DNA from 3 places in the Comamonas flocculans genome. Region 2 is predicted to be linked to each of the others. Evidence: predicted binding sites of a transcription regulator. Region 2 holds the regulator's gene; each other region holds the start of a gene.
What was found. Region 2 encodes FNR, which switches genes on or off when oxygen is low (the NO sensors DNR and NnrR bind a similar motif). Its sites were predicted from a motif close to TTGATNNNNATCAA; they were not measured.
Positions count from the first base shown of each region.

Region 1: a site for FNR is predicted at 7,034-7,047, ahead of FOZ74_RS08950 (hemerythrin domain-containing protein). Genes of this name have one in related genera too.
Region 3: a site for FNR is predicted at 5,440-5,453, ahead of FOZ74_RS00815 (PHA/PHB synthase family protein). Genes of this name have one in related genera too.

Region 1 is NZ_CP042344.1:1,844,081-1,853,708, forward strand. It holds gene rplF (50S ribosomal protein L6) at 1-161, shown strand, start outside; gene rplR (50S ribosomal protein L18) at 176-541, shown strand; gene rpsE (30S ribosomal protein S5) at 554-1,075, shown strand; gene rpmD (50S ribosomal protein L30) at 1,102-1,284, shown strand; gene rplO (50S ribosomal protein L15) at 1,295-1,726, shown strand; gene secY (preprotein translocase subunit SecY) at 1,743-3,062, shown strand; gene rpmJ (50S ribosomal protein L36) at 3,188-3,301, shown strand; gene rpsM (30S ribosomal protein S13) at 3,323-3,688, shown strand; gene rpsK (30S ribosomal protein S11) at 3,706-4,110, shown strand; gene rpsD (30S ribosomal protein S4) at 4,206-4,829, shown strand; gene FOZ74_RS08935 (DNA-directed RNA polymerase subunit alpha) at 4,942-5,934, shown strand; gene rplQ (50S ribosomal protein L17) at 6,027-6,416, shown strand; tRNA gene FOZ74_RS08945 (tRNA-Met) at 6,442-6,518, shown strand; gene FOZ74_RS08950 (hemerythrin domain-containing protein) at 7,107-7,706, shown strand; gene FOZ74_RS08955 (PP2C family protein-serine/threonine phosphatase) at 7,817-9,628, opposite strand, start outside.
Region 2 is NZ_CP042344.1:2,283,836-2,293,463, reverse strand. It holds gene hemN (oxygen-independent coproporphyrinogen III oxidase) at 1-1,370, opposite strand, end outside; gene fnr (fumarate/nitrate reduction transcriptional regulator Fnr) at 1,514-2,236, shown strand; gene arfB (alternative ribosome rescue aminoacyl-tRNA hydrolase ArfB) at 2,298-2,702, opposite strand; gene FOZ74_RS11000 (DMT family transporter) at 2,737-3,615, shown strand; gene FOZ74_RS10995 (alpha/beta fold hydrolase) at 3,777-4,643, opposite strand; gene aroQ (type II 3-dehydroquinate dehydratase) at 4,637-5,083, opposite strand; gene FOZ74_RS10985 (hypothetical protein) at 5,144-5,485, opposite strand; gene FOZ74_RS10980 (glutamine--tRNA ligase/YqeY domain fusion protein) at 5,648-7,438, shown strand; gene FOZ74_RS10975 (serine/threonine protein kinase) at 7,467-8,492, opposite strand; gene FOZ74_RS10970 (hemerythrin domain-containing protein) at 8,485-8,943, opposite strand; gene FOZ74_RS10965 (organic hydroperoxide resistance protein) at 9,023-9,442, opposite strand; gene FOZ74_RS10960 (MarR family winged helix-turn-helix transcriptional regulator) at 9,497-9,628, opposite strand, start outside.
Region 3 is NZ_CP042344.1:173,345-182,972, reverse strand. It holds gene FOZ74_RS00845 (ABC transporter permease) at 1-201, opposite strand, end outside; gene FOZ74_RS00840 (ABC transporter permease) at 206-1,375, opposite strand; gene FOZ74_RS00835 (ATP-binding cassette domain-containing protein) at 1,372-3,144, opposite strand; gene hlyD (secretion protein HlyD) at 3,146-4,144, opposite strand; gene FOZ74_RS00825 (hypothetical protein) at 4,214-4,639, opposite strand; gene FOZ74_RS00820 (TetR/AcrR family transcriptional regulator) at 4,702-5,310, opposite strand; gene FOZ74_RS00815 (PHA/PHB synthase family protein) at 5,632-7,389, shown strand; gene FOZ74_RS00810 (hypothetical protein) at 7,497-7,940, shown strand; gene phbB (acetoacetyl-CoA reductase) at 7,951-8,697, shown strand; gene FOZ74_RS16180 (universal stress protein) at 8,766-8,981, shown strand; gene FOZ74_RS16175 (universal stress protein) at 9,025-9,330, shown strand; partial or broken gene FOZ74_RS00795 (bifunctional enoyl-CoA hydratase/phosphate acetyltransferase) at 9,263-9,628, shown strand, end outside.

The DNA.
Region 1 (9,628 bases), 440 kb from region 2:
GCCCGACGCCGACCGAGGTCGTGCTCAAGGGCGCCGACCGCCAGGTGGTGGGCCAGCTGGCCGCCGAGATCCGCGCCGTGCGTCCGCCCGAGCCCTACAAGGGCAAGGGCATCCGCTATGCGGACGAGACGGTCGTGATCAAAGAGACCAAGAAGAAGTAAGGAGCTGCACCATCATGCTAGACAAGAAACAGCAGCGTCAGCGCCGTGCCCGCCAGACCCGCATCCGCATTGCCCAGCAGGGCGCGGTGCGCCTGACCGTGCATCGCACCAACCTGAACATCTACGCCACCGTGATCTCCGGCTGCGGCACCAAGGTGCTGGCCAGTGCGTCCAGCGCCGAAAAGGAAGTGCGCGAAGCCCTGGGCGGCCAAGGCAAGGGCGGCAATGCGGCCGCGGCCTCGGTCGTCGGCAAGCGCATTGCCGAAAAGGCCAGGGCGGCGGGTGTCGAAAAAGTGGCGTTTGACCGCGCCGGTTATGCCTACCACGGCCGGGTCAAGGCCCTGGCGGAAGCAGCCCGTGAAGCGGGTCTGCAGTTCTGAGCGGAGCGGAAAATGGCAAAGTTTCAACCCAAGATGCAAAACGACGAGCGCGACGACGGTCTGCGCGAGAAGATGATCGCGATCAACCGCGTCACCAAGGTCGTCAAGGGTGGTCGCATACTCGGTTTTGCCGCCCTGACCGTGGTCGGTGACGGCGATGGCCGCGTGGGCATGGGCAAGGGCAAGTCCAAGGAAGTGCCCTCGGCCGTGCAGAAGGCCATGGAAGAGGCGCGCCGGCGCATGGTCAAGGTGTCGCTCAAGAACGGCACCATCCACCACAACGTGGTCGGCCGCCATGGCGCCGCCACGGTGATGATGGCACCGGCCCCCAAGGGCACCGGCATCATCGCCGGCGGCCCGATGCGCGCGGTCTTCGAGGTCATGGGCATCACCGACATCGTGGCCAAGAGCCACGGTTCGTCCAATCCCTACAACATGGTGCGCGCCACCTTCGACGCGCTGGCACGCTCCACGACGCCGGCGGAAATCGCCGCCAAGCGGGGCAAGTCGGTCGAAGACCTCTTCGCCGCCTGATGCCGGCAACCGAATCGAGGCATACAGTGACTACACAGCAGACTCTCAAGGTGCAACTGGTACGCAGTCCCATAGGCACCAAGCAATCCCATCGCGACACTGTGCGCGGGCTGGGTCTACGCAAGCTCAACAGCGTGAGCGAGCTCAAGGACACGCCCGAGGTGCGCGGCATGATCAACAAGATCGCCTACCTGGTGAAGATTGTCTGAAAGGTCGATCATGAAACTCAATACCATCCAGCCCGCTGCCGGTGCCAAGCATGCGCCGCGTCGCGTAGGCCGCGGCATCGGCTCGGGCCTGGGCAAGACCGCAGGCCGTGGCCACAAGGGTCAGAAGTCGCGTTCCGGGGGCTTTCACAAGGTCGGCTTCGAAGGCGGCCAGATGCCGCTGCAACGCCGACTGCCCAAGCGCGGCTTCAAATCCGTTTCGCTCAAGTACAACGCTGAAGTCACCCTCGCCGCTCTGGAGCGCCTGGGCGCCGCCGAGGTCGATCTGCCCACGCTCAAGCAGGCCGGCCTCGTCGGCCAGATCGCGCGTGTGGTCAAGGTGATCAACAGCGGCAGCCTGAGCAAGGCCGTCAAGCTGACGGGCGTCGGTGCGACCGCAGGCGCAAAGGCGGCGATCGAAGCCGCCGGCGGCAGCGTCGCCTGAGGGGGCCGGGCGCATCGTGGCAACCAACGCGGCCCAGCTGGCAAAGACCGGCAAGTTCGGCGACCTGCGTCGCCGGCTGGTATTTCTGCTGCTCGCCCTGGTGGTCTATCGCATCGGCGCGCACATTCCCGTGCCCGGCATAGACCCGAACCAGCTCTCGCAGCTGTTCAACAGCCAGCAGGGCGGCATCCTCAACCTGTTCAACATGTTCTCCGGCGGTGCGCTGGAGCGCTTCACCGTCTTCGCTCTGGGCATCATGCCCTACATCTCGGCGGCCATCATCATGCAGTTGATGACCTACGTGATACCGACGTTCGAAGCCCTGAACAAGGAAGGCGAGTCGGGGCGGCGCAAGATCACCCAGTACACGCGCTACGGTACGCTTGGCCTGTGCCTGTTCCAGTCGCTGGGCATCGCCGTGGCGCTGGAGAGCACCCCCGGTCTGGTGATAGAGCCGGGCTTCAGCTTCCGCGTGACCGCAGTGGTCAGCCTGACGGCGGGCTCCATGTTCCTCATGTGGCTGGGCGAGCAGATGACCGAGCGGGGGCTGGGCAACGGCATTTCGCTGCTGATCTTCGGCGGCATCGTTGCCGGACTGCCGAGCGCGCTCGGCGGCCTGCTGGAGCTGGTACGCACGGGTGCCATGAGCATCATCATCTCGCTGTTCATCGTGGCGCTGGTGGTGTTGGTGACCTATTTCGTGGTGTACGTGGAGCGGGGCCAACGCAAGATCCTGGTCAACTATGCGCGCCGGCAGGTGGGCAACAAGGTCTATGGTGGCCAGTCCTCGCACCTGCCGCTGAAGCTGAACATGTCGGGCGTGATCCCGCCGATCTTCGCGTCGTCCATCATCCTGCTGCCCGCGACGGTGGTGAACTGGTTCAGCACCGGCGAATCCATGCGCTGGCTCAAGGACCTGTCCAGCACGCTCACGCCGGGTTCGCCCATCTACGTGATGATGTATGCGGGCGCGATCATCTTCTTCTGCTTCTTCTACACGGCGCTGGTATTCAACAGCCGCGAGACGGCAGACAATCTCAAGAAGAGCGGCGCCTTCATTCCAGGCATCCGTCCGGGCGAAAACACCGCCAGGTACATTGACAAGATCCTGCTGCGCCTGACCTTCGTCGGTGCCATCTATGTCACCCTGGTATGCCTGCTGCCGGAATTCCTGATCCTTCGCTACAACGTGCCGTTCTATTTTGGCGGCACCTCGCTGCTGATCATCGTGGTCGTGACCATGGACTTCATGTCCCAGGTGCAGAGCTACCTGATGAGCCAGCAGTACGAATCCTTGCTCAAGAAGGCGAATTTCCGCACCACCATCAATGGCTAGCCTGATGGGAAGTGATCGTATACAATACTCGGTTCTGCAAAACGCACAGGGCGGCAGGCCGGAGCGCTTTAGGAATCGGCGCGGCTCAAGGTGAGAGTGCCGTTCGCATTGCCCAGGAGAAAGAAATGAGAGTGTCGGCTTCCGTAAAGAAGATTTGCCGCAACTGCAAGATCATCCGCCGCAAGGGTGTGGTGCGCGTGATCTGCAGCGACCAGCGCCACAAGCAGCGCCAAGGTTGATTGAACGATTAGAGGACGCAAATGGCTCGTATCGCTGGTATCAATATCCCGCCGCATCAGCACGCCGAAATCGGCCTGACGGCGATCTATGGCATCGGTCGCTCGCGCGCACGCAAGATCTGCGACGCCTGCGCCATCGCCTACTCGACCAAGGTCAAGGACCTGACGGACGCCGATCTCGAGAAGATCCGCGACCAGCTGGCGCAGCTGACGCTCGAAGGCGACCTGCGTCGCGAAACCACGATGAACATCAAGCGCCTGATGGACATCGGGTGCTATCGCGGCATGCGCCACCGTCGCGGTCTGCCGGTGCGCGGCCAGCGCACCCGCACCAATGCGCGCACCCGCAAGGGCCCGCGCAAGGGCGCCGCAACGCTGAAGAAATAAGGTATTGAAAGATCCATATGGCCAAATCTCCCTCCAGCAACGCCGCGCAGCGCGTACGCAAGAAGGTCCGCAAGAACGTCTCCGACGGCGTGGCCCACGTGCACGCCTCGTTCAACAACACCATCATCACGATCACCGACCGCCAGGGCAACGCCCTGTCCTGGGCGTCCTCCGGTGGCCAGGGCTTCAAGGGTTCGCGCAAGTCCACGCCGTTTGCCGCGCAGGTGGCTTCGGAAATGGCCGGCCGTGCCGCAATGGAGCAGGGCATCAAGAACCTGGACGTGCAGATCAAGGGTCCCGGCCCCGGCCGTGATTCGTCGGTGCGCGCGCTTGGCGCCCTCGGCATTCGCATCACCTCGATTTCCGACGTGACCCCGGTGCCGCACAACGGCTGCCGCCCGCAGAAGCGCCGCCGCATCTGATTTTTCTCCCCTAAGCCCACCGCCACCCATCGCCTGGCGCGAAGGTGGCTCCTGCGGCCCGACCCGCAGCAGATCCCCCAATCAAGGAAACCCCCGTGGCACGCTACCTCGGCCCCAAGGCCAAACTCTCCCGCCGTGAAGGCACCGACCTGTTCCTCAAGAGCGCGCGTCGCTCGATTGCGGACAAGGCCAAGTTCGACTCCAAGCCGGGCCAGCACGGCCGCACCTCCGGCTCGCGCACCTCGGACTATGGCCTGCAGCTGCGCGAGAAGCAGAAGGTCAAGCGCATGTACGGCGTGCTGGAGAAGCAGTTCCGCCGCTACTTCGAAGAGGCCGAGCGCCGTCGCGGCAACACCGGTGCCAACCTGCTGTCGCTGCTCGAATCGCGCCTGGACAACGTGGTCTATCGCATGGGCTTCGGCTCCACCCGCGCCGAGGCGCGCCAGCTCGTGTCGCACAAGGCGATCACGGTCAACGGCCAGTCGGTGAACATCGCTTCCTACCTCGTGAAGGAAGGCGACCAGATCGCGGTACGCGAGAAGTCCAAGAAGCAGGCGCGCATCGGCGAAGCGCTGCAGCTGGCCCAGCAGGTCGGCATCCCCGCCTGGGTGGAAGTGAATGCCGACAAGGTCGAGGGCGTTTTCAAGAAGGTGCCCGATCGCGACGAGTTCGGCGCAGACATCAATGAGTCGTTGATCGTCGAGTTGTATTCGCGCTGATCGCCAGTTCCGCAGGCATTTTGCAATCGTTCCACACCGCGAGGCATCGCGGTGCTGGCGCTTCATCAGCCTTACCGGTGTAACGAGCCGGGGGCATTGAGAGGAAGTCCGCATGCAAACCAATTTGCTCAAACCCAAGACCATCAACGTCGAGCAGGTCAGTGCCAACCGTGCCAAGGTCGAGCTCGAACCGTTCGAGCGCGGCTACGGGCATACGCTGGGCAACGCCATCCGCAGGGTTTTGCTGTCTTCCATGGATGGTTATGCGCCGACCGAGGTGTCGATTGCCGGCGTGGTGCATGAATACGCCGCCATCGACGGCGTGCAGGAAGATGTCATCAACATCCTGCTGAACCTCAAGGGCGTGGTGTTCAAGCTCTTCAATCGCGACGAGGTCACGCTCTCCCTGCGCAAGGACGCCGAGGGCGTGGTCGTGGCCGGCGACATCCAGACGCCGCACGACGTCGAGATCATCAATCCCGAGCATCCGATCGCCACGCTGTCGGCCGGCGGCAAGCTGGACATGCAGATCAAGGTTGAAAAGGGCCGTGGCTACGTCCCCGGCAACCAGCGCTGGCACGGGGACGAGCCCAACAAGACGATAGGGCGCATCGTGATGGATGCCTCCTTTTCGCCCATTCGCCGCGTCAGTTACACGGTCGAGAGCGCCCGCGTGGAGCAGCGCACCGACCTGGACCGTCTGGTGCTCGACATCGAAACCAACGGCACGCTCACGGCCGAAGAGGCGGTGCGCACCTCGGCCAAGATCCTGGTCGAGCAGCTGGCGGTGTTCGCCCAGCTCGATGGCGGCGACCCCTTCGAGGCCGGCGCCTCCGCTGCGCGCACCGGCGCCGCCACCTTCGACCCGGTGTTGCTGCGCCCGGTCGACGAGCTCGAGCTCACCGTGCGCTCGGCCAACTGCCTCAAGGCCGAGAACATCTACTACATCGGCGACCTGATCCAGCGCACCGAAAACGAGCTGCTCAAGACCCCCAACCTGGGTCGCAAGTCGCTCAACGAGATCAAGGAAGTGCTCGCCTCGCGTGGCCTGACCCTGGGCATGCGCCTGGAAAACTGGCCGCCGGCAGGGCTTGAAAAGCGTTGACTGAGAATCGGGCGGCACCTCTGCCGCCCAAGTGCCGCGGGAGGTACCTGATACGGCCCCCTGCATAACAAGCGTAAAGAAGGAAAAGCACCATGCGTCACGGAAACGGACTGCGCAAACTCAACCGCACCAGCGCCCATCGCAAGGCCATGCTGCAGAACATGATGAACTCGCTCATCGAGCACGAGGCCATCAAGACCACTGTGCCCAAGGCCAAGGAACTGCGCCGCGTGGTCGAGCCCATGATCACCCTGGCACGCCAGGACACCGTGGCCAACCGCCGCCTTGCCTTTGCGCGTCTGCGCAACCGCGACAGCGTCACCAAACTGTTCACCGACCTGGGGCCGCGCTTCAAGGCCCGTCCGGGCGGCTACACCCGCATTCTGAAGATGGGTTTTCGTGTGGGCGACAACGCTCCCATGGCCTACGTGGAACTCGTGGACCGCGCAGCGCCCGCTTCCGGCGACGAAGCCAAGGCCTGAAACCCTGCTACAATAGCCAGCTTACCGCGCGGTGGAGCAGTCTGGTAGCTCGTTGGGCTCATAACCCAAAGGTCGGAGGTTCAAATCCTTCCCGCGCAACCAATCAGATCAAGCGCCTCGCTTGAATTCGAAAGCCCACTTCGGTGGGCTTTTTTGTGTCTGCGTGACCCGTCCTGCCCCGGTTGACACCTTTTTCTGCCAGGAAGGAAGGTCTCATGGAATCAAGGACCAAGCGCATGCAGTGGGGACTACAGCCCGGCTTTTAAGCGGGCCGCTGTGGCTCGTCGCGTACTGCGCATCTCAGCCCTGTCCGGAGCTGGGGACTTGCACCATGTGTTGGGACACGAGCAGAGAGCGGGCTTCAGCCGCCGCCGGAACCATCAGTGCCGTGGCGCCCCCGGAAAGATCTTCACGGCCGGGTTTCCTGCCGCGCGAGGCCGAAAGGACGTCAGTTAGCTCTGCGGCAGCCCTTCAAGGGGCCGTCACATGACCCGGTTGCAGGCCAAGGCCGGTGTCCTTGCGCGTTCGATGCCTGGCGACCTTGCAGCAGAAGAAGGGGGCGCCGCAACCCGCTGCGACGATTGTTGGCCTCCCCGCTCCTGCGGGTGTTTTGCTTCTTGACATGGATCATGGTCTTCGCACAGGCTGCTCGCCATACTGACGCTTTGCACACACTTTCGGGGCCTTGCCATGGAGCCGGTTGCCTTGCGCATCATTTGTGAAGAGCATTTTTCCATTGCTGCCGTGCTGCGCTCGCTGCGCATGATGCTCAAGCGCGGCCCCGAAGACGATCCGCAGGCGTTCTTCGACGCCATGCGGGCGATGCTGTTCTACATCGACGAGGTACCCGAGCAAGACCACCACCCCAAGGAGTCCCGCTTCCTGTTTGCGCCCTTGCTCGCACGGGCGCCTGAGCATGTGCCCCTGCTCGAGCGGCTCGAGCGCGAGCACCTGGACGGCGAGCGCACGGTGCGCGAACTGCAGCACCAGCTGCTGGCCTGGGAGCTGATGGGCGAAGGGCGGCGCCCGGCGTTTACCCAGGCGCTCAACAGCTACATCACCTTTTACCTCGAGCACATGCGGCTGGAAGAGACCCTGATCCTCCCCGCGGCGAACAAGGTTCTCACGGCGGAGGATTGGGCGCGCATCGACGAGGCTTTCATGGCCAACCAGGATCCGCTCGGAGGCGACGCCTATCGTTCGCCGGAGCACGAGCGGCTGTTCCAGCGCATCGTGCACTGCACACCCAGCCCGATAGGCCTGCGCCAGGAGCTGGCTGCGGCCCGGTGACCTCGTGCATCGTCCGGTGCTGGCGCCGACGTGCAGCCTCTCGACAGGGCACAGGCCGTGGCCGATGCAATACCTGCGGCGTCCGGCGCTGAAGCGCCGCAAAGTTTTCTTCAACCCGCAGGCGCTTCCTGGCCGCCGCCTGCGCCGCCTGTCGCACCCAGATACCGTACGGCAACCACGGTGATGTCGTCGGCTTGCGCCGCGCCAGACTCGAAGTCGCGCACCGCCTGCAGGATGTCCTGCGGCAAGGCCCGGGCCTTGGCGCTGCGGGCGCTGACCGCCTGCACCAGCCGCGGCTCGCCAAACAGCTCGCCGGCGGCGTTCGCCGCTTCGGTCACGCCGTCGGTGTACAGCAGCAGGGTGTCGCCCCGCGCCATTGCCAGCGTCCCCGGTTTGAAGGGCATGCCTTCCACCACCGCCAGCGCAATGTTCTGGCCCTGCGGCAGCATCTGCACCTCGCCGCCCGAACGCAGCAGCAGCGGCGGGTTGTGCCCGCCGTTGACGTAATCCAGACGGCCTGTGTCCAGGTCCAGCACGCCGAGGAAGGTGGTGACGAACATCATCTGCTCGTTCTCCGCGCAGAGCCGGTCGTTCAGCCTGGCCATGATGTCGGCGGGCTCGCGCAGGAACTGCGCGATGCTCTTGAGCAGCGTGCGTGAAATCGCCATGAAGAAGGCCGCCGGTATGCCCTTGCCCGAAACGTCGGCGATCACCAGCGCCAGGCGGTTGTCCTCCAGCAGGAAGTAGTCGTAGAAGTCCCCCCCCACCTCCTTGGCAGGAATCATCAGCGACGAGACGTGGACCGCTCCGGTCTCGGGCTCGGTGCGTGGCAGGATGGACAGCTGCATGGTGCGCGCAATCTCCAGCTCCTGGCGCAGGCTGATCAAGACCTCCTGTTCGGCCATGGCCTTGCGCAGGCGCTTGAGCAGGTCGATCAGCCTGTCCTGCTGGCTCACCACCAGCCCGGACAGGCGCCCCAGCGTATTGGCCAGGCCGGCCAGGGCGTTGTCGTCTTCGGTGTCCTGCACGGGCTCCAGCGCGGCCAGCACTTCGGTGCGCGATTCTTCATCCAGGCTGCCCGCGAGCTGGCGCAGTTCGCGGCGTATCAAGCGCTCCTGCTGCTGTCGCACGCGCCCGCGTTCGTCGCGCAGCATGCGCAGGTTGATCATCTCGCCGCGCAGCGCCGCCACGCCGCGCGCGATCTGCCCGGCTTCGTCGGGCAACTCCTGGTCGTCTTCATCGGGCGCGGCGCGCAGGTCGCCCTGAGCCAGCGCGCGCAGCACGCCGACGGAGCGATCCAGCGGCCGCAAGGCCCGGCGCAGGACGAAGGACAGCGCAAAGCCCAGCAGCCCGATCAGCAGCACGATGCCTGCCACGGCCAGCGCCTGCATGCGCCGGTCGATGCTGCGCTGGGCGGTGGTATCCCAGACGGAGAGCAGCGACCCTATGGGCCGCCCGTCGGGCCCGATCAGCGGCAGGGTCGCCGTGAGCCAATGGCGGCCGCTGGCGCTCTGGCCCTCCAGCACCCGGGCGTGGCGCACGGTCTGCGCCAGACCTTCGGCTTGCGCGAGGCCCACCTGCGTTCCTGTCACCTCGCGTCCGCGCAGGTTGACGACGAAGCTCTCGCCCTCTATCGCATGCGCCATCTGCGGCAGCAGCTCGCTCAGGTCCTGCCCCAGGGCGAGCACGCCGCGCGCGCCCGTCGGGCCAAAGCTTTGCGTGGCCACCAGGTAATAAAGCTCGCGCGAAGCCTGGCTCAAACCCAGCAGCGGTGCGCTGCCTGAAAGCGCACGGCTGAGCCAGCCGGCATCGACCATCGCGTCTTGCAGCAGGCTGCTCGAACTCGACTGCACCAGAGCCCTTTGTTCGTCGAACCAGTCGGCGCGCCAACCCGGGTGTTGCTCCAGCAGCGGACGCACCAG
Region 2 (9,628 bases):
TACTGCGCGCGGCTCTCGCGCGCCTGCAGGTACTTGTCGAACACCATGGCGATGCCGCGCACGAAGAACCAGCCCATGGGGGTGACGTCGATGGCGTTGGCGCTCAGATGCACCAGGCCGTCGTCGTGCATGGCGCGCAGACGCGCGAGCTCGCTGGCGAAGGTGGCGCGAAAGTCGATCAGGTGCGCCGCCTCCACCGACTCGAACTGCACGCGGCCCTGGCACATCAGCGCGTTGATGACGGCGCGGCGCAACACGTCGTCATGGCTCAGGGCCACGCCGCGCACGATGGGCAGGTGCCCGTGGTCGAGCATGTCCTGGTATTGCAGCAGGTCCTTGGCGTTCTGGCTGTAGGTGGCGCCGACCTTGCCTATGGCCGAGATGCCCAGCGAGATCAGGTCGCAGTCGGGCTGGGTGCTGTAGCCCTGGAAGTTGCGGTGCAGCCGCCCCTGGCGCTTGGCCACGGCGAGCGAGTCGTCCGGGAGCGCGAAATGGTCCATGCCGATGTAGACGTAGCCCACCTCCTCGAAGGCCGCTATCGAGTGCGACAGCATGGCCACCTTGTGATTGGCCACCGGAATGTCGGCGGTCTTGATGTGGCGCTGCGACTTCACGCGCGCGGGCAGGTGGGCGTAGGCGTAGAGCGCGATGCGGTCGGGCCGCAGCTCGGCCATCTGCGCGATGGTGCGCGCGAACGATTCGGGCGTCTGCTTGGGCAGGCCGTAGATCAGGTCGGCGTTGATGGAATCAAAGCCGATGCGCCGCGCGGCCGCGACCAGCTCGAACACCTGCTCGGCCGGCTGCACGCGGTGCACCGCCTTCTGCACCTCGGGGTCGAAGTCCTGCACGCCGAAGCTCAGGCGGTTGAAGCCCAGCTCGCGGATCACCTGCAGGCGTTCGGCGCTGATGGTGCGCGGGTCTATCTCTATCGAGTATTCACCCTTGGGCGCAAAGGCAAAGCGCTTGCGCAGCATGGCCATCAGGTCGGCCAGTTCCTCGTCGTTCAGGAAGGTGGGCGTGCCGCCGCCAAAGTGCAGCTGGCTCACGCTCTGGCCGGGCCCGCCCAGGTGCTTGACGTGCAGGTCGAGCTCGCGCTCGACGTAGGCAAGATAGGGCGCGGCGCGCTCGTGGTGCTTGGTGATGATCTTGTTGCAGGCGCAGTAGTAGCACAGCGATTCGCAGAACGGCAAGTGCACGTACAGCGACAGCGGCTGCGCCGCCAGGCTCGTGCCGAGCTGGCGCTGGGCGAGCGCATGGCGGTAGTCTTCTTCGCCGAAGGCTTCGACGAAGCGGTCGGCCGTCGGGTAGGAGGTGTAGCGCGGCCCCGGCACGTCGAAGCGGGAGATGAGCTCTGGGGTAATCGTGGGCATGGCAGTCCTGAATGGCAATGCGGCCATCCGATGCAAACGCAGAACTGTCGCCGTCGCTGCTGCCGCTGTCTTTGATCGCCATCAAGGAATCGGGGCGGGCCATCCTAGAATCACCCATCCCTGCCCCAGAGGACAAGCCAGCCATGCCCCACCGCGCCCTCCAGATCGCCTGTTCGCGCTGCAGCCTGCGCGAACTGTGCATGCCCGTGGACATCAGCGCGGCCGACATGGAGCGCCTCGATACGCTGGTGACCACGCGCCGGCGCGTCAAGCGCGGCAAGCCGCTGTATTCGCGCGGCGACCGTTTCAGCGCGCTGTACGCGATCCGCTCGGGCTTCTTCAAGACGCGCGTGACCGCCAGCGACGGGCGCGAGCAGGTCACGGGCTTTCAGATGGCCGGCGAGATCATGGGGCTCGACGGCATCGTCTCGGACGAGCACACCTGCGACGCGCTGGCGCTGGAAGACGCCGAGGTCTGCGAAATGCCCTACGACCGCATCGAGTCGCTGTCGCGCGAGGTGCCGGCGCTGCAGACCCATGTGCACAAGATCATGAGCCGCGAGATCGTGCGCGACCATGGCGTGATGCTGCTGCTGGGCAGCATGCGCGCCGAAGAGCGCGTCGCCTCCTTCCTGATGAATCTGCTGCAGCGCCTGCACGTGCGCGGCTTCTCCGAGGCCGAGCTGGTGCTGCGCATGACGCGCGAGGAAATCGGCAGCTACCTGGGGCTGACGCTGGAGACGGTGAGCCGCACCTTCTCGCGCTTTGCCGACGAGGGGCTGATCGAGGTCAAGCACCGCCAGGTGCGCATTCTGGACGGCGCCGGCCTGCAGACCATCGTGGACAGCGCCGGAAGCCGGCGTTGAGAACTCTGTTTTACATAGCTTGATGCGCTGGATGGGCGGGCGTTTCAGCCGGATTTCATTCTCAATCTCGGGGCTGGCCGCGCAAGGCTTTCACGGCCCCGCGCAGGCGCTTGGCCTGCAGGCGCCGCTCCCGCGAGGCGCGCGTGGGCCGCGTCGCCTTGCGTGGCAGGACGGGGCGCGCCGCCTGCTCCACCAGCTCCCGCAGGCGCGCCAGCGCGTCGCGCCGGTTGGCCTGCTGCGTGCGGTAGCGCTGCGCCTTGATGAGCACCTGGCCCTCGGTGGTGACGCGGGCGTCGGACAACGCCAGGATGCGCTGCTTGAGCTCGGCGGGCAGGGCGGAGGCGGCCACGTCAAAGCGCAGGTGCACCGCGCTCGAGACCTTGTTCACGTTCTGCCCGCCCGCGCCCTGCGCGCGGATCGCGGTGATCTGCGCCTCGCGCTCGAGCAGCGCTGCCGTGGTTACCATCCCCGCCCCTTCTAGCCCTCGCCGATTGCCCCCAATGTCCCTGCTCTCGCGCCGACAAACGGTCGGCCTCGTCCTGCTGGTGCTTGCCTGGGGCATCAACTGGCCGGTCATGAAGGTGACGCTGCGCGAGATGGGGCCCCTGCATTTTCGCGCGTTGACCATGTTCGGCGGCGCGCTGGTGCTGGCGCTGTATTTTCGCTCGCGCGGCCTGCGCCTGCTGCCGCACGGCTGGGCCGAATGGCGCGCGGTGGTGGTGCTGGGGCTGCCCAACATTCTGGGCTGGCACGCCCTGTCCATCATCGGCGTGGCGCAACTGCCTGCGGGACGCGCGGCCACGCTGGGCTTCACCATGCCGGTCTGGACGGTGCTGCTGTCGGTGCTGTTCTACCGCGAAAAGCTCACCGGACGGCTGCTGGTGGGCGTGCTGGCGGTCCTGGCGGGCATCACGCTGCTGCTGTGGAACGAGCTGGCCCAGATTGCCGGGCGTCCGGCCGGCATCGCCTGGATGCAGGGCGCGGCCTTCAGCTGGGCGCTGGGCACCATCTGGATGCGCCGCGCCCACCTGAGCATGCCGGCCGAAACCCTGGTGGTCTGGATGATGGTGCTGGCCTCCCTGGCGCTGTGGCCGCTGGCCATCTGGCTGGAGCCGCCGCAGCAGTGGCATTTCAGCGCCCCGGTCTGGGCCAGCCTGGTGTGGAGCGTGTTCATCAACTACGGGCTGGCCCAGGTGATCTGGTTTGCGCTGGTGCGCGTGCTGCCGCCCACCACCAGCGCGATGAGCGTGATGGCCGTGCCCATGGTCGGCATCCTGAGCGCACCCTTCGTGATCGGTGAATGGCCGCACTGGCAAGACCTCGCGGCCATGGTCTGCGTGGTCGTCGCCATCGGCGCGGTGCTGCTCAGGCGCGATTAGGGCGACGCTGAACAAGTTCCCGCGATGGCGCGCGCCCAGCCTGGGGATGGGCTGCAAGGCGCAAACCGCAGCGACAGCCGTAGCTATCGCGAGGATTTGCAACGCCGCAGACCGCAGCAAGCCGGGATGCGCGGCGCGCGAGGGACTTGTTCAGCGTCGCCTCAGGGCGCAGGCGCGTCCAGCAGCTGCAGCAGCAGCTGGTTGAAGGCCGGCGCCTGCTCATAGGGCGCCCAGTGCCCGACGCCCTCCAGCAGGTGCAGGCCGCGAAAATCGCGGGCGCTGGCGGCCCAGGCCGCGCGCAGCTCGGCAAAGCGCCCGCGGTAGAGCGCGTCGTGCTCGCCATAGATGGCATGCACCGGGCAGGCGACCCGCTCCAGCGCACGCGCAAGGATGTCGGTATTGGACAGACGCCGGCGCGTCAGGCGGTCGCGCTCGGCATTGCGCGCGTGCAGCTGCAGCGCCGCCTCGTCGATGCGCGCCGCATCGGCAAACATCATGGCCGCGAGGTTGTGCCGGTGCACCGCCAGCTGTGCGGACAGCTCCGGCAGATGGCGCCAGCCACGCAGGTCCACGCGGTTCGGCCGCGTCGTCGTCATGCCGGGCGCGCCCACCAGCACCAGGCTGCGGGCCAGCCCGGGCCGGGCGGCCTGCAGCAACCCGGCCGCCATGGCCCCGAAAGAAAAGCCCACCAGATCGCAGGGCGCGCCCGGAACCACGCTGCGCAGCGAGGCCAGCAGCGCGGGCAGCAGTGCATCCACGTCCTGCGCGCCGGGCACCGCGGCCGAATCGCCGAAGCCCGGAAGGTCCACCGCCCAGACCTCGCGCCCGCTGGACGCCAAGGCTTCGATATTGCGCAGCCAGTGCGTCCAGCTGCCGCTGCCGCCATGCAGCAGCACCAGCGGGGCATGGCCGCCCCGGCGATCGGCCCAGACGTGCCAGACGATGGCGCCGCCCGAGCCCGCCAGCGGGCTGCGCACGCAGCGCGCCTGCGCCTGCAGGCGCACCACCGCCTCGGGCTGCCCTACCACCGGGCGATGGCATCTATGGCCAGAGCGTAGCCCTGCACCCCCAGCCCGCAAATGAGACCGCGCGCGACCGGCGAAATCCAGGAATGGTGGCGAAAGGCCTCGCGTGCGAAGACGTTGCTGATGTGCAGCTCGATCAACGCCACCCCGGTGCCCTTGATGGCGTCGGGCAGCGCCACGCTGGTGTGGGTGTAGGCCCCGGCGTTGAGCACCACGCCGGCCAGCCGTCCGGCCGCATGCTCGCGTCCGGCTTCGTGGATGCTGTCCACCAGCGCGCCCTCATGGTTGCTCTGGCGAAATACCAGCTCCAGGCCGTGGCGCTCGCAGGCTTGGCGGCACAGCTGCTGCACGTCGGCCAGGGTCTGCGCGCCATAGACCTCGGGCTCGCGCGTGCCGAGCAGATTCAGGTTGGGACCGTTGAGAACGTAGACGAGTTGCGGCATGGCGGCGGACGCGGGGCGACAGAGCCGCGATTATGCGGCCCGCCCCGCCCGCAACGCGCCTCAGCGCCGGTCGCGCCGATGGCCGCGGTGCTCCCAGCCCCGATGGTGGCCGCGCCAGTGCGGGCGCGGGGCGTAGTACACCGGCGGCGCATAGACCACCGGCGGCGGTGCGTAATACACCGGCGCGGGTACGCGGTAGACGGGCGGCGGCGTGTAGTACACCGGCGCCGGCGCGTAATAGCCCACGCCCGCGTTGGAAGCGCCGACCACCACGCCAGGCACGCCTATGCCCACCGACCAGCTCACGTCACTGCGCGCCTGGGCGCTGCCCGCAGCCAGCACCAGCGTGAAGACCAGGCCCGCCGAGGCAATGGCCGAAAACCAGGAACGACGAACCAACATTGTTTGCTCCTTGAAAACGCGGCCCATGCCGCTAGACGTGCAACCAACGCACGAGGGAAGCCTCAGGATGGCACAGGAAGGTGTTTTTCTTGTGTCCGAACGTTGTGCTCCGCGTGTCAGAAGGTAAATGGCGGCGCATGCCCGCCGCCTAAAATCACGGCCATGAGTACGTCCGCCCAACCTGTCCCGCCACCCACGAACTTCCTGCGCCAGATCATCGAGGCCGACCTGGCCCAGGGCACGCACGCGCAAAAGCGCTGGGCCGGCAGCCCGGGCGATGCCGCGCACCAGGCGGGCGGCGCGGTGGACACGGCGCGCATCCGCACGCGCTTTCCGCCGGAACCCAATGGTTACCTGCATGTGGGCCACGCCAAGAGCATCTGCCTGAACTTCGGCCTTGCGCGCAACTATGGCGGGGTCTGCCACCTGCGTTTTGACGACACCAACCCCGAGAAGGAAGAGCAGGAGTACGTCGACGGCATCATCGACGCGGTGCGCTGGCTGGGCTTCGACTGGCGCGACACCAACGGCCGGGAGAACCTGTACTGGGCCAGCAGCTATTTCGACTTCATGTACCGGGCGGCCGAATACCTGATCGAAGCCGGGCTTGCCTACGTGGACGAACAGACGGCCGAAGAGATGCGCGCAAGCCGCGGCGACTTTGGCAAACCCGGCGTGAACAGCCCGTTTCGCGAGCGCAGCCCGGTAGAGAACCTGCGGCGCTTTCACGAGATGCGCGCCGGCCTGCATGCCGATGGCGCGATGGTCCTGCGCGCCAAGATCGACATGGCCTCGCCCAACATCAACCTGCGCGACCCGGCCATCTACCGCATCAAGCATGCGGAGCACCACGCCACCGGCAACCGGTGGTGCATCTACCCGATGTACACCTTCGCGCACCCGATCGAGGACGCGCTCGAGTGCATCACCCACAGCATCTGCACGCTGGAGTTCGAGGACCAGCGCCCGTTCTACGACTGGCTGCTCGACCATCTGGCCGACGGCGGCCTGATCGCCCGGCCCCAGCCGCGCCAGTACGAGTTCGCACGGCTGAACCTGACCTACGTGCTCACCAGCAAGCGCAAGCTCAAGCACCTGGTGGACAGCGGCACCGTCAGCGGCTGGGACGACCCGCGCATGCCCACCATCGTCGGGCTGCGCCGGCGCGGCTACACGCCCGCCTCCATCCGCGCGTTCTGCGAGCGCATCGGCGTGACCAAGGACTACGCCTGGATCGACTACGCGACGCTGGACGGCTGCCTGCGCGAGGACCTGGAGGCGCAAGCGCCCCGCGCGATGGCGGTGCTGGAGCCGCTCAAACTGGTGCTGACCAACTGGGACGAGGTGATGGGCGCCGGCCACCTCGAGCCCTGCGAGCTGCCCGCCCTGCCCCACGCCACCGAAGGCGCGGCGCCGCCCGTGCGCCGCTTCCTGCTCGGGCGCGAAGCGTGGATCGAGCGCGAAGACTTCGCCGAAGCACCACCCAAGGGCTACAAGCGCCTGTTCGTGGGCAACCGGGTGCGCCTCAAGGGCGGCTACGTGATCGAATGCACCGGTGCTGCCCGCGACGCCACCGGCGCCGTGACCGAAGTGCACGCCGTGGTCCTGGCCGATACCAAGAGCGGCACGCCCGGCGCCGACAGCGTCAAGGCCAGGGCGGCCATCACCTGGGTGGGCGTGCACGACGGCCTGGCTGCCGAGGTGCGCCTGTACGACCGGCTGTTCACCGACCCGCAGCCCGACGCGGGCGGCAAGGACTACCTGGCGCTGCTGAACCCCGACAGCCTCAAGACCGTGAGGGCCTGGGTCGAGCCTTCGCTGGCTGCGGCCCGGCCCGACGACAAGTTCCAGTTCGAGCGCCACGGCTACTTCGTGGCCGACCGCCAGGACCACGCGGCGGGGCGGCTGGTGTTCAACCGCATCACTGCGCTCAAGGACTCCTGGGGCAAGTGAGGCGCGGCGGCCCGGCGCCGCGCACGCGTCAGGCCATCAGCGGCGGCTCGCGCAGGGCCTGCACCTGCTCGCGCAGCAGCGCCACCTGGCCGCGCCAGTAGTCGCCCGAGCCGAACCACGGAAAGTGGATGGGGAAGGTCGGGTCGCCCCAGCGCCGCGCCAGCCAGGCGCTGTAGTGGATCAGGCGCAGGGTGCGCAGCGGCTCGATCAGCGCCAGCTCGCGCCGGTCGAAGGCGCGCACCTGCTCGTAGCCGTCGAGCAGCGCCGACAGCTGCAGCGTGCGCTGGCGCCGCTCGCCCGAGAGCAGCATCCACAGGTCCTGCACCGCCGGGCCCATGCGCGCGTCGTCCAGGTCCACGAAGTGCGGGCCGCCCTCGGCCTCCTCCACCGGCGTCCAGAGCACATTGCCGGGGTGGCAGTCGCCATGCACCCGCAGCAACTGCGCATCTTGCAAGCCAAATCTGGCTGCAACACCCGTACCGCCTGCGCCAGCAGCTATCTCTTCAATAGCTTCTTCGACCACCTCGCGCCATGCACCGCGCACCTCGGGCGCGACGGCCTCGTGCGCCAGCAGCCAGTCGCGCGGCTCCAGGGCGAAGCTCTGAAGGTCCAGTCGCGGGCGCTGCGTGAAGGGCCGGCGCTCGCCCACCAGGTGCAGCCGGGCGATGAAGCGGCCCAGCCATTCGAGCACCTCGAAGTCGTCGAGCTCCGGCATGCGCCCGCCGCGCCAGGGGCTGACCGAAAAGGCGAAGCCCGCATGCTGGTGCAGGGTCTGCCCGGCCAGCGCCAGCGGCGCGACCATGGGCACTTCGGCCGCGGCGAGCTCCCCGGCGAAGGCGTGCTCCTCGCCTATCTGCGCGGCGCTCCAGCGCCCCGGGCGGTAGAACTTGGCGACCACGCGGCTGCCATCGTCCAGGCCGACCTGGTAGACGCGGTTCTCGTAGGAACCGAGCGCCATCAGGCGCCCATCGCCCTGCAGGCCGCAGGCGGCCAGCGCGTCGAGCACCACGTCGGGCGTGAGCGCCGCGTAGGCGTGGGCGCCGGCTTCAGCCATGCGCGCCCCACGCCCGCGCCTGCAGCTCCTGCGCCAGCTCCAGCGCCAGCGTGCCCTCCTCGCGCTGGTGGTGGTGTTCCAGCACGTGGCGCAGCGGATGCGCGGCGTCGATCAGCCACAGCGCCGCGCGGCGCTGCGGCGCGCCCTCCCCGGGCGGGCTGGCCAGCACCTGCGCCAGACGCGCTGCATGCTCCTGCGCCAGCAGCGCGATGCGCTCATGCTCGGCGACGTACACCTTGGCCGCCCAGCGCGCCCGGGCGGGCAGATGCGGCAGCAGCTCGCGCTCTTCAATCGCGATGTGCGCGGCAAGCGCGCTGCGCCAGCGTGCGAACGTTTCCCCGGCACGCGCGAAATCGCCGCCGATCAGCTCCAGCAGATGCGCCTGCAGCAGCGCGTCCAGCCGCGCATGCTGGCGCACGAAATGGCTGGCGGGATCGATGCCCGGCGTCATGCGGTCCAAAGGGCCTGCAAGGCTTTACAGGCAAGCGCCTTGCGCTCCTGCTTGTGCAGCATGCGCGGCAGGACAGCGCTCATTCGGCGACCGTGAGCGTCACGTCGATGTTGCCCCGCGTCGCATTGGAGTAGGGGCAGACCTTGTGCGCGGCGGCAACCAGGGACTCGGCCTGGCTGCGCTCCATGCCCGGCAGGTGTATCTGCATGCGCACGGCGATGCCGTAGCCCCCGGGGATGGGCCCGAGGTCCACCTCGGCATCCACCGCCACGTCCGCGGGAATGGCGGTTTTCTGCTTTTCGCCCACGGCCTTGAGCGCGCCGATGAAGCAGGCCGAATAGCCGGCGGCAAACAGCTGCTCGGGGTTGGTGCCGCTCGCCGAGGAGCCGGGCGAGGACATCTGCACGTCCAGACGCCCGTCGTCGGAACGGGCTGCGCCGTCGCGCCCGCCGGTGGTGTGGGCGCGGGCGGTGTAGAGGACTTTGTCGAGCTTGGTCATGGTGCTTTCTCCTTTGCGAGGTGCCCTGTGCGGGCGGGGTGGAACCGATGGGCTTCAGGCCTGGCCGAGCCGGGCGCGCAAGCCCTGCAGCTGGCGCGTGAGCGCCTGCAGCTCAGCCAGGGTGGATTGGCTGGCGCGCAGCATGCAGGCGGGCACGCGCTCGGCGCTGGCCTGCAGTGCGCGGCC
Region 3 (9,628 bases), 1.2 Mb from region 2:
CGACCAACGCCCGGCGTCCTGGTTGTAGACGGCGATGTCGACGTTGCGCACTTCCAGTGTGGCTGCAAAGGCGAATACCAGCAGTTGCAGGATCGGCGGTACGAATACCACCATGCGGCTGCGCGGGTCGCGCAGCACGCTGAGCACTTCCTTGATGAATTGGGCGCGCAGGCGGGTGAACGAGAAGGCAGAGGTCAACATCGCGTCACTCCAGGTTCTTGCGCGTGGCGCGCTTGGCGATCAGGAAAAACAGCGCCCCAATCGCCGCCATGGCCGCCAGGTTGGGCAGGAAGACGGCCCAGATGTCGCCGGCCAGGAACACGGTCTTGAGCGAATCGACGAAGTAGCGCGCCGGAACCGCCCGAGTGATGGCGCGGATCGGCGCTGGCATCGCATCGATCTCGTACAGAAAGCCTGAGAGCATGAAGGCCGGCAGAAAGCCCGTGAACAGGGCGATCTGCGCCGCCAGGAACTGGTTGCGCGCCAGCGACGAAATCAAGAGGCCCTGGCCCAGCGCCGGCACCATGAACACCGCCGACAAGAGCAGCAGCGCCGCCAGAGAGCCGCGCATCGGCACGCCGAACACGAACACGGCTAAGGCCGCCGCGCCCAGCGTGGACAGCATGCCGAGCACGAAGTGCGGCAGCAGCTTGCCGATCAGGATTTCGGCCACCGACGCGGGCGTGGACAGCACCGCTTCCATGGTGCCGCGCTCCCATTCGCGCGCCACCACCAGCGCGGTCAGCATGGTGCCGATGATGGTCATGACGATGGCAATGGCCCCGGGAATCAGCGCGCGACGGCTTTCCAGCTCGGGGTTGAACCAGTAGCGTGGCTCCAGCACGACGGATTGCGCGGGTGCCGCGACATCCAGCCCGGCACGCCAGGTCTGCACCACGCCGCGGGCGTAGTTCTCGACGTAGTTGGCGGTGTTGGGATAGGAGCCATCGGTGATGATTTGCACCAGCGGTTCTGCTCCGCGCTGGGCCACGCGCTGCTCGAAATCCTGCGGAATGACGACGTAGCCGCGCAGCGCACCGGAGACGAGCTGGTCTGCCACCTCGCGCCGGTCGTGGGCGAATTGCGTCTTCAAGAAGCGGGTGCCCGAGAAGGCAGCGGCCAGCGACTGCGCCGATGCACCGGGCGACTCCAGCACGACGCCGACGCGGACCTCCTTGGCATCCAGCGACACCGCATAGGCGAACAGCAGCAGCAACACCACCGGCAGCACGAAGGCGATCAAGAGCGTCGAGGGGTCGCGCAGCGCCTGATAGCTTTCCTTGGTGACCAGGGCCATCAGCCGCCGCAGGTCAAAGCGGCGCAAATCGCTCGGCTCCAAAGCAGCCCCTTCCTTGCGTTGTGCTACAGCGTTCATGCGGCGGCCTCCATCTCGCGGTCGGCAGATTCCACCAGGTGAATGAAGGCGTCCTCCATGGTCGGGTCGGGGTGTTCGACATTGGCTGCGGCGCGCTTGAGCGCATCGGGCGTGTCCAACGCGATCAGGCGTGCGCGCGAGAGCATGGCGACGCGGTCGCAGTATTCGGCCTCGTCCATGAAGTGGGTGGTGACCATGATGGTCACGCCCTTGCGCGCCAGGCCGTTGATGTGGGTCCAGAACTCGCGCCGGGTGATCGGGTCCACGCCCGAAGTAGGCTCATCGAGGAACAGCACGGGTGGCCGATGCATGAGCGAGCAGGCCAGCGCCAGGCGCTGCTTGTGCCCCAGCGGCAGGGAATCGGGCGTGGCGGACAGCCACTCCCCCAGATCGAAGGTCTCGATCATCTCGGCAATGCGCTCGCGCCGGGTGTTGCCTTCCAGCCCGTAAACGCCGGCCGAAAATTCCAGGTTCTGCTGCACCGACAGCAGACCGTAGAGCGAGAATTTCTGCGCCATGTAGCCGAGCCGGCCCTTGGCTGCACCGGTGGCGCGGCGCAGATCATGGCCCACCACATGCGCTTCACCAGCAGTGGGTTTCAACAGGCCGCACAGCATCTTGAAGGTGGTGGACTTGCCGGCGCCATTGGGGCCGAGCAGACCGAAGATTTCGCCCTTTTGCACCTCGAAGCTGACCTGGTCGGTGGCGGTGAACTCACCGAAACGCTTGGTCAGATTGCGGCAGGAGACGGCTATTTCGGAGCCCAGTTCGACCGGTGACAGCCGTTCGGCCAAGGTTGAGGTGCCGCCGGGCCCGCCGCCGAGCAAATCGATGAAGGCATCTTCAAAGCGGGCGGGTACCGGCGCCAGCGCTACTCGCGCCCGATCAGCCAGCGACTGGATTTGGCTGACCTGCGCACCTTCGCGCAGCACCACCCGCACCCCGGCGCCCTGGATCACTCCGTCGCTCACGCTCTCCAGATCGAGTGCCTCGGTCAGAACCGCCCGGCGCTCGGCGCCGACGTTTTCCAGGCGAAAGCTGCGGCCTTCAAGTTGCGCGGTGAGTTGCTGCGGTGGACCATCGAACAGGAGCTGCCCCTGGTTCAACAGCAGCACGCTCTCGCAGCGCTCGGCCTCGTCGAGGTAGGCGGTGGACCAGACCACGGCCATGCCCTCATCGGTCAGTGCCTGCACCATGCGCCACAAATCCTGCCGGCTGACCGGATCGACGCCCACGCCGGGCTCGTCCAGCAGCAGCACCTTGGGCCGCGCCATCAGCGCACAGGCCAGCCCCAACTTTTGCTTCATGCCGCCGGAGAGCTTGCCGGCCAAGCGTTTGGTAAAGGGCCCAAGCCGCGTGAAGTCCAGCAACTCGGCAAACAGATCGGCATTGCGATCCGCGTCCATGCCGCGCAGCTGCGCATACAGGCGCATGTTCTCCATCACCGACAGGTCTTCGTACAGGCCGAAGCGCTGCGGCATATAACCGCTGGCGACATGGATGGCGTCGTTGTCCTTGACCACGTCAAAGCCAGCCAGGGTGACGCGACCGGCGTTGGGCACCAGCAGGCCGGTCAGAATGCGCATCAGCGTCGTCTTGCCGGCGCCGTCCGGGCCGACCAGGCCCGTCAGCCGTCCGTAGTGGATGTGCGCGCTCAAGCTGCGCAGGGCCTGCACCTTGCCGAAATGCTTGTCCACCCCTTCGATGACGACGGCGGCAGCGGCGACAGCGCTTGCCGGCGTGGCGGCCATGGCGGTGTCTGCCTGCATCTCAACGCTCCCCCGCGCGCGCGCCGGAGACCGGCTTGGCATCGACCGCGATCGTCACCGGCATGCCCTGGCGCAGGGCGGCATCGCTGTCGGCCTCGTCGATGACGATGCGCAGGCGGTACACCAGATCCGTGCGCAAGTCCGTTGTCTCCACCGTCTTTGGCGTGAACTCGGCGCGCGGCGAGATGAAGCCGACCTGGCCGCGATAGACCTTTTCCCCGGAATCGCTCCTGACGTGCACCACGGTGCCCGGTGCGATGCGGCCCAGATCCCGTTCGCCCACGTAGGCGCGCACGTACACGGGCTTGTCCAGACTCAGGCTGTAGACCGTGCTCTGGCTGGCCACCATGCTGCCGGGCTCGCGCACCCGCGCGATGATGGTGCCGTTGCTGGGTGCCGTCAGTTCGGTGTCCGCCAGGGAAGTGGTGGCTTGCGCCGCGGCTGCCTGCGCGGCTGCAAGGCGAGCCTGCGCTGCCTCAATGTCTTCCTTGCGAAAGCCTTCGGATGCCTGCGACAGGGCGGCCTTGGCGGATTCGACACCCGCGGCCGCCTGATCCCTGGCAGTGCGTGCGGCATCGACCGTGCGCTGGCTGCTGGCGCCCGACGCCAACAGGCTGCTCTGGCGCTGGAAGTTGCGCTCGGCGTCAAGCGCCTGCGCCTGCGCTTGTCTGAGCGCCTCGCGTGCCTGGGTGATTTCCTGCGGCCGCAGGCCGCGGCGCAGCTTGGCCAGCTCGGCCTGGGCCACCTGCACCTGGGCTTGCGCGGCTGCAAGGGCGTCTTGATATGGCTGCGCGTCGAGCGTGGCCAGGCGCGCGCCGGCGGTGACGACATCACCCTCATCGAAAGTCATTTGCGTGATGCGCCCGGGCTGGCGGAAAGCCAGTTGAACCTCACGGATGTCGACGTTGCCATAGAGGCGCAATGCATCCTGGTTGTCATGGCCGCGCGTGAACCAGAACGCCAGTGCACCGCCAAGGGCGAGCAGGGCAACAATGATCACGGCCCAACGGGCTTTTCTTGTAGGGAGGTTCGGAGTTGTCATTGATGGGTTTCCACTGGAAAGAGATGCTCAGTGCTCGCGCGTGGTCGGTGCATGCGCTGTTGATCGACGCCAAGCCATGGCCGCAATGCCAACCCACACCAACGTACGCAGCGTCATGGCAATGAGCGTGCGCCGCTCCCAAGCGCCGTCCAGCGCCACATGCACTCCGAAGGCCAGGAATACGAGCGCCGTTGCCACCGCGATAGCCATCGACATCCATGCGGCCCAGCGCCGGCGCATCCACAATCCGGCGCCAGCGATGACGTAGGCAAACCCGGCCAGGAAGTTGAACCAGAGCACGAACGGCACGTAGCTTCCGGCTGCGGCACGCGCCGCGCCGTCAAAAAACAGAACGGCGCCGCCTTCCCTGATGGTCAGCAGACCAAATGCGATGGCAATCAGGGCGATCACACGCATCCAGATTCCGCGCCCGCTGTGTGCAGTCATGTTCATGGCCCCCGGTTCTTTGGAGGGTTTGCTGGATCGTCGTGCCGCTTGTGGACTGGACGGGCGCTTCATGTGCCGCTTTCGATGCCACGGCGATAGATGGCGAACACGGCGGGCGCATCGCGACGAATCCGGCTGACCTTGCCGGCCAGCAAGGACTGCATGACCAGTCCCTGGATCGTGCCGATGAACAGCACGGCGGCGGCGTCCACGTCCAGCTCCGCGCTCAGCTCGCCCTGCGCCTTGCCCGCTTCCATCAGGCGACGCAGGCGCTGCTCGTACTGGCGGATCAGGGTTTGCACCATGCGCTTGGCGAGCGTTTCGCCAGAGCGCTGCAACTCTCCGAACAACATGCGTGGCACGCCCGGGTGCTTGGACACGAAGTCGATGTGCGTGATGAACATCGCTTCGAGCGCTGCGGCGGGAGATGCGGCGCCCTCGGCCGCCTTGTCCACGCTGACCAGAAGACGTTCGCCGACCCACGACATCGTGGCTTCCACGATGGCTTCCTTGGTGGGGAAGTGGCGAAACAGCGCGCCCTGTGTCAGGCCCATTCGGTCGGCAATCGCCGTGGTCGTGATCTCGGCCGGGTTCTGCTCGGCTGCCAGATCAACCACGGCTTGCACTGTGGCCGCACGCCGATCTTCGGCGGACAGGTATTGGGGGCGTTGACTCACGATTCGGACTCCATGTAGTTAGTGATCTATTACTATCGTAACACGCAAAATGACCATGATGCAAGATCGGAAACTTGTCGGGTGAGGCAGGACTGTGGGCCCTTTCCTGGGGAGAGCGGATCGGTCAACTTGATGCAACTCAAGAAGCTGTATGGCCTTCCAGACAGATCGAAAAGTGCTTGATCGTCGGACTGCAGCATCAGCAGCGGTAGTGATTGAGCTTTGGGTGGCTGAAAAATTTGGCGCCCCTGCGGAAGGCTTGCAACTTTTCCTGTAAGCGATAAGATAGTAATATGTTACTCGCTAAATGAAGGGTTGGAGATGAGCAACGTCGCAACACACGGCAAGGCCGATCTGGCGCAGCCCGAAGCCTGTCGCCCTGACACCCTGGATACGCTTGCGAACGCCTGGCGGGCGCGCAGCACGGGTGGGCTGTCACCGGCGGCCGGCCTGCTGGCCTGGTACGACTGGGCGTTGCACCTGAGCCTTTCACCAGGCAAGCAACGCAGCTTGATCGAAAAGGGTTTGCACAAGCAGCAGCGCCTTGCGCGCTATGCCTTGCGCGTTGCCAGTGCGCACGACTGCCCGACCTGCATCGAACCGCTGGAGCAGGATCGGCGCTTTGCCGCCCCGGCTTGGCAGCAGTGGCCCTTCAACGTGATTCACCAGGGCTTTTTGCTGCAGCAGCAGTGGTGGCACAACGCCACCACGGGCGTGCGTGGCGTGTCGCGCCATCACGAGAACATGGTCACTTTCGCCGGGCGGCAGTGGCTGGACATGTGGTCGCCTTCGAATTTCATCTGGACCAACCCCGAGGTGCTGCACGCCATCACGCAAAGCGGGGGCGCAAACCTGTGGCGCGGCGCCATGAACTTTCTGGAAGATGCAAGGCGCCTCGCGCTCGACGATGCGCCTGCAGGGGTCGAAGGGTTCGAGGTCGGCAAGGACGTGGCGGTCACCCCAGGCAAGGTGGTGTTTCGAAACCACCTGATCGAGTTGATCCAGTACTCACCCACGACGCCGGATGTGCATGCGGAGCCGGTACTGATCGTGCCGTCCTGGATCATGAAGTACTACATCCTCGACCTGTCGCCGCACAACTCGATGGTGAAGTACCTGGTCGATCAGGGGCACACGGTGTTCATCCTTTCATGGAAGAACCCGACGGCGGCCGATCGTGACCTCGGCCTGGAGGACTACCGCTGGCTGGGGGTCATGGACGCATTGGATGCGGTCACGGCCATCGTGCCCGAACGCAAGGTGCAGGCGGTCGGCTATTGCCTGGGCGGCACCTTGCTCGCGATCGCCGCCGCCGCGATGGCGCGCGATGGCGACGAGCGTCTGCAAAGCCTGACGCTGCTGGCATCGGAGACTGATTTCCGCGAGTCGGGCGAGATCGCGCTTTTCATCGACGACAGTCAACTGGCATGGCTGGAAGCCGGCATGTGGGACAAGGGCTATCTCGACGGCAAGCAGATGGCTGGCGCGTTCCAGATGCTCAACTCACGCGACCTGATCTGGTCGCGACGGGTGCGCGAATACCTGTTGGGTGAGCGTCAGACCTTCAATGACCTGATGGCCTGGAATGCCGACGTGACCCGCATGCCGTACCGCATGCACAGCGAGTACCTGCGGCGCCTGTATCTGGACAACGACCTGGCCGAGGGGCGCTACCGCGTCGGCGGGAGACCCGTGGCGCTGGCCGACATCGAGGTGCCCATGTTCATCGTCGGCACGGTGCGCGATCACGTCGCCCCCTGGCCGTCCGTGTACAAGATGCACCTGCTCAGCGATGCGGAACTGACCTTTGTTCTCACCAGCGGGGGGCACAACGCCGGCGTCGTCAGCGAGCCGGGACACCCCCGGCGCAGCTTCCAGATTGCGACCCGTGCGGCCGGCGATCGCTATATCGATCCGCAACTGTGGCGTGCCGAGACCCCGATGAACGAAGGCTCCTGGTGGCCGGCATGGCAGCAATGGCTGGCCCAGCGCTCTGCCGGGCGCGTCGCGCCGCCTGCCATGGGCGGGACGCAAGCACCGCTTGGCGATGCGCCGGGAACCTATGTGGCCATGCGATGACAGGACAAAACATCGCCAAGAATACACCCTCAACTTTCATCGGGCCGTTGCGCAGCCATGGCCTACACCCGCCCCGGAGGGGCACATCATGACCGTGGAGCATTGACATGAACAGCGAACTGCCCATCCAACTCTACAAGGCCAATGCCGAGTTGCAGCTTCAGATCACCCGCTTGCTTCAAGAAAGCGGCCACCACTGGCTCGAAGCCATGCAGCAACTCAGTGCCGGTGGCGTGCTGGAGACCACCTCGCGCATCCAGAACCTCCAACAGGCAGCGGACTGGCAGGCGCTTGCCACCTTGCCGTCCGAGGTGTTCTGGCGCCTGTGCCAAGGCCGTATGGGCGACACACAGGCGGTCGGCCGGGCTGCTGCCAAGAGCCAGGCGGCATTCGCCGATGGCCTGCGCGAAGCGCTGACCACCTGGCAGGCATCTGTCTCCGAGGTATTCGGCGCCAGCGGCGGCACAGCCTCTTTCGCGCAGTTTTTTCAGCAATGGACGCAGCCCTGGACTGCGCCAGGCGCCGCGCCTCAGGGCAAGGCCAAAAAGTGAGGAGGCGCATATGAGCAGTTCGGGACGAACCGCCCTGGTCACTGGCGGCAATCGCGGCCTTGGCGCGGCCATTGCCCGCGCGCTGGACGACGCGGGCCACCGCGTCATCATCACGCACACGCCCGGCAACGAGAAGGTCGCCGCCTGGCTTGACGCGCAGGACACCAAAGGCTACCGGTTCACGGCCTACGGCGTCGATGTCGGCGACTGGGAATCGACCCAGGCCTTGGCGCGTCAGATTCAGGCGGACGGCCACCACGTTGACATCCTGGTGAACAACGCCGGCATCACCCGCGACGCGACCCTGCGCAAGATGGACAAGGCCGGCTGGGACGCCGTGCTGCGCACCAACCTGGACTCCATGTTCAATGTCACCAAGCCATTCATCGATCCGATGGTGGAGCGTGGCTGGGGGCGCATCGTCAACGTCTCGTCCATCAACGGCAGCAAGGGTCAGTTCGGCCAGACCAATTACTCGGCGGCCAAGGCTGGCGTGCATGGCTTCACCAAGGCGCTGGCGCAGGAGGTGGCACGCAAGGGCGTGACGGTCAACACCGTCTCGCCGGGCTATCTGGCCACCGAAATGGTGATGGCGGTGCGCGAGGACGTGCGCCAGAAGGTCATCGAAGCGATTCCGGTGGGTCGCCTCGGCCAGCCGGATGAGATCGCGGCGCTGGTGGCCTTCATCGCCAGTGACGCTGCTGCTTTCATGACGGGCAGCAACGTGGCGATGAACGGTGGCCAGCACATGTCATGAGTCGGGAGAGCCCGCAGCCCTTGCGGGCGGTTTCCCGCGCGGCAGTCAGCGCCTCCCGGAGGAGTTCCATGTATTCCCGATTTCTGGTGCCGCTGGACGGCAGTCCCACATCCTTCCTGGCGCTCGATCATGCGGCAGAACTGGCACGCCTGAGCGGCGCCACCGTGATCTTGCTGCATATCGTCGAACCAACCCGCCACAGCACGGGTTTCGAACGTCCCGAGGTCTACCATCAAGGATGTCCGCCCACGCTTCCTCAAAGCCGGCCAGACGTTGCTGGATGAGGCTGCGAGTCGGCTCCGCCGGGAAGGAATTGCCACAGAGACGGTGCTGCTTGAAAGCGGCACCGAACGCGTGTCGGAACAGATCGCGCATCAGACCGAGATCAACGATTGCGACCTGGTCATCCTGGGCACCCACGGACGTCGCGGCATGAACCGGCTGCTGCTGGGCAGCGATGCGGAGCAAGTAGCGCGCATCGCGCCAGTTCCGGTAATGCTGGTGCGCCAGTCGAGCCGAGATGGTGGCCCGCCATCTTCAGCCGCACGGGCGCCAGTGAAGGCCAGCGACAACATCGGTACGTCAGGCTGGCGTTCAACTGGCGCAAGCAAGGCAAAGAAATCACATGAATGAACAAGCCCCTGAGGGCGTTCGCGCCGATCCTCCAAGTGGTGTCGAGCGTCTTATCGCCCATGTCAAAACCATGGCCCCGGTTCGCACCGCGGTGGTGCACCCTTGCGACGCGCTCAGCTTGGGGGGTGCCTTGGACGCGCGCGATGCCGGCGTCATCTCGCCAGTATTGGTGGCGCCGCTCGCCAAGTTGCGTGCCGTTGCGGCCGACACGGGGTTGGAACTGGGAGACAGTGAGGTCGTCGATGTGCCGCACAGCCACGCCGCAGCGGCCACCGCCGCCCGGCTGGCTGGCAAGGGC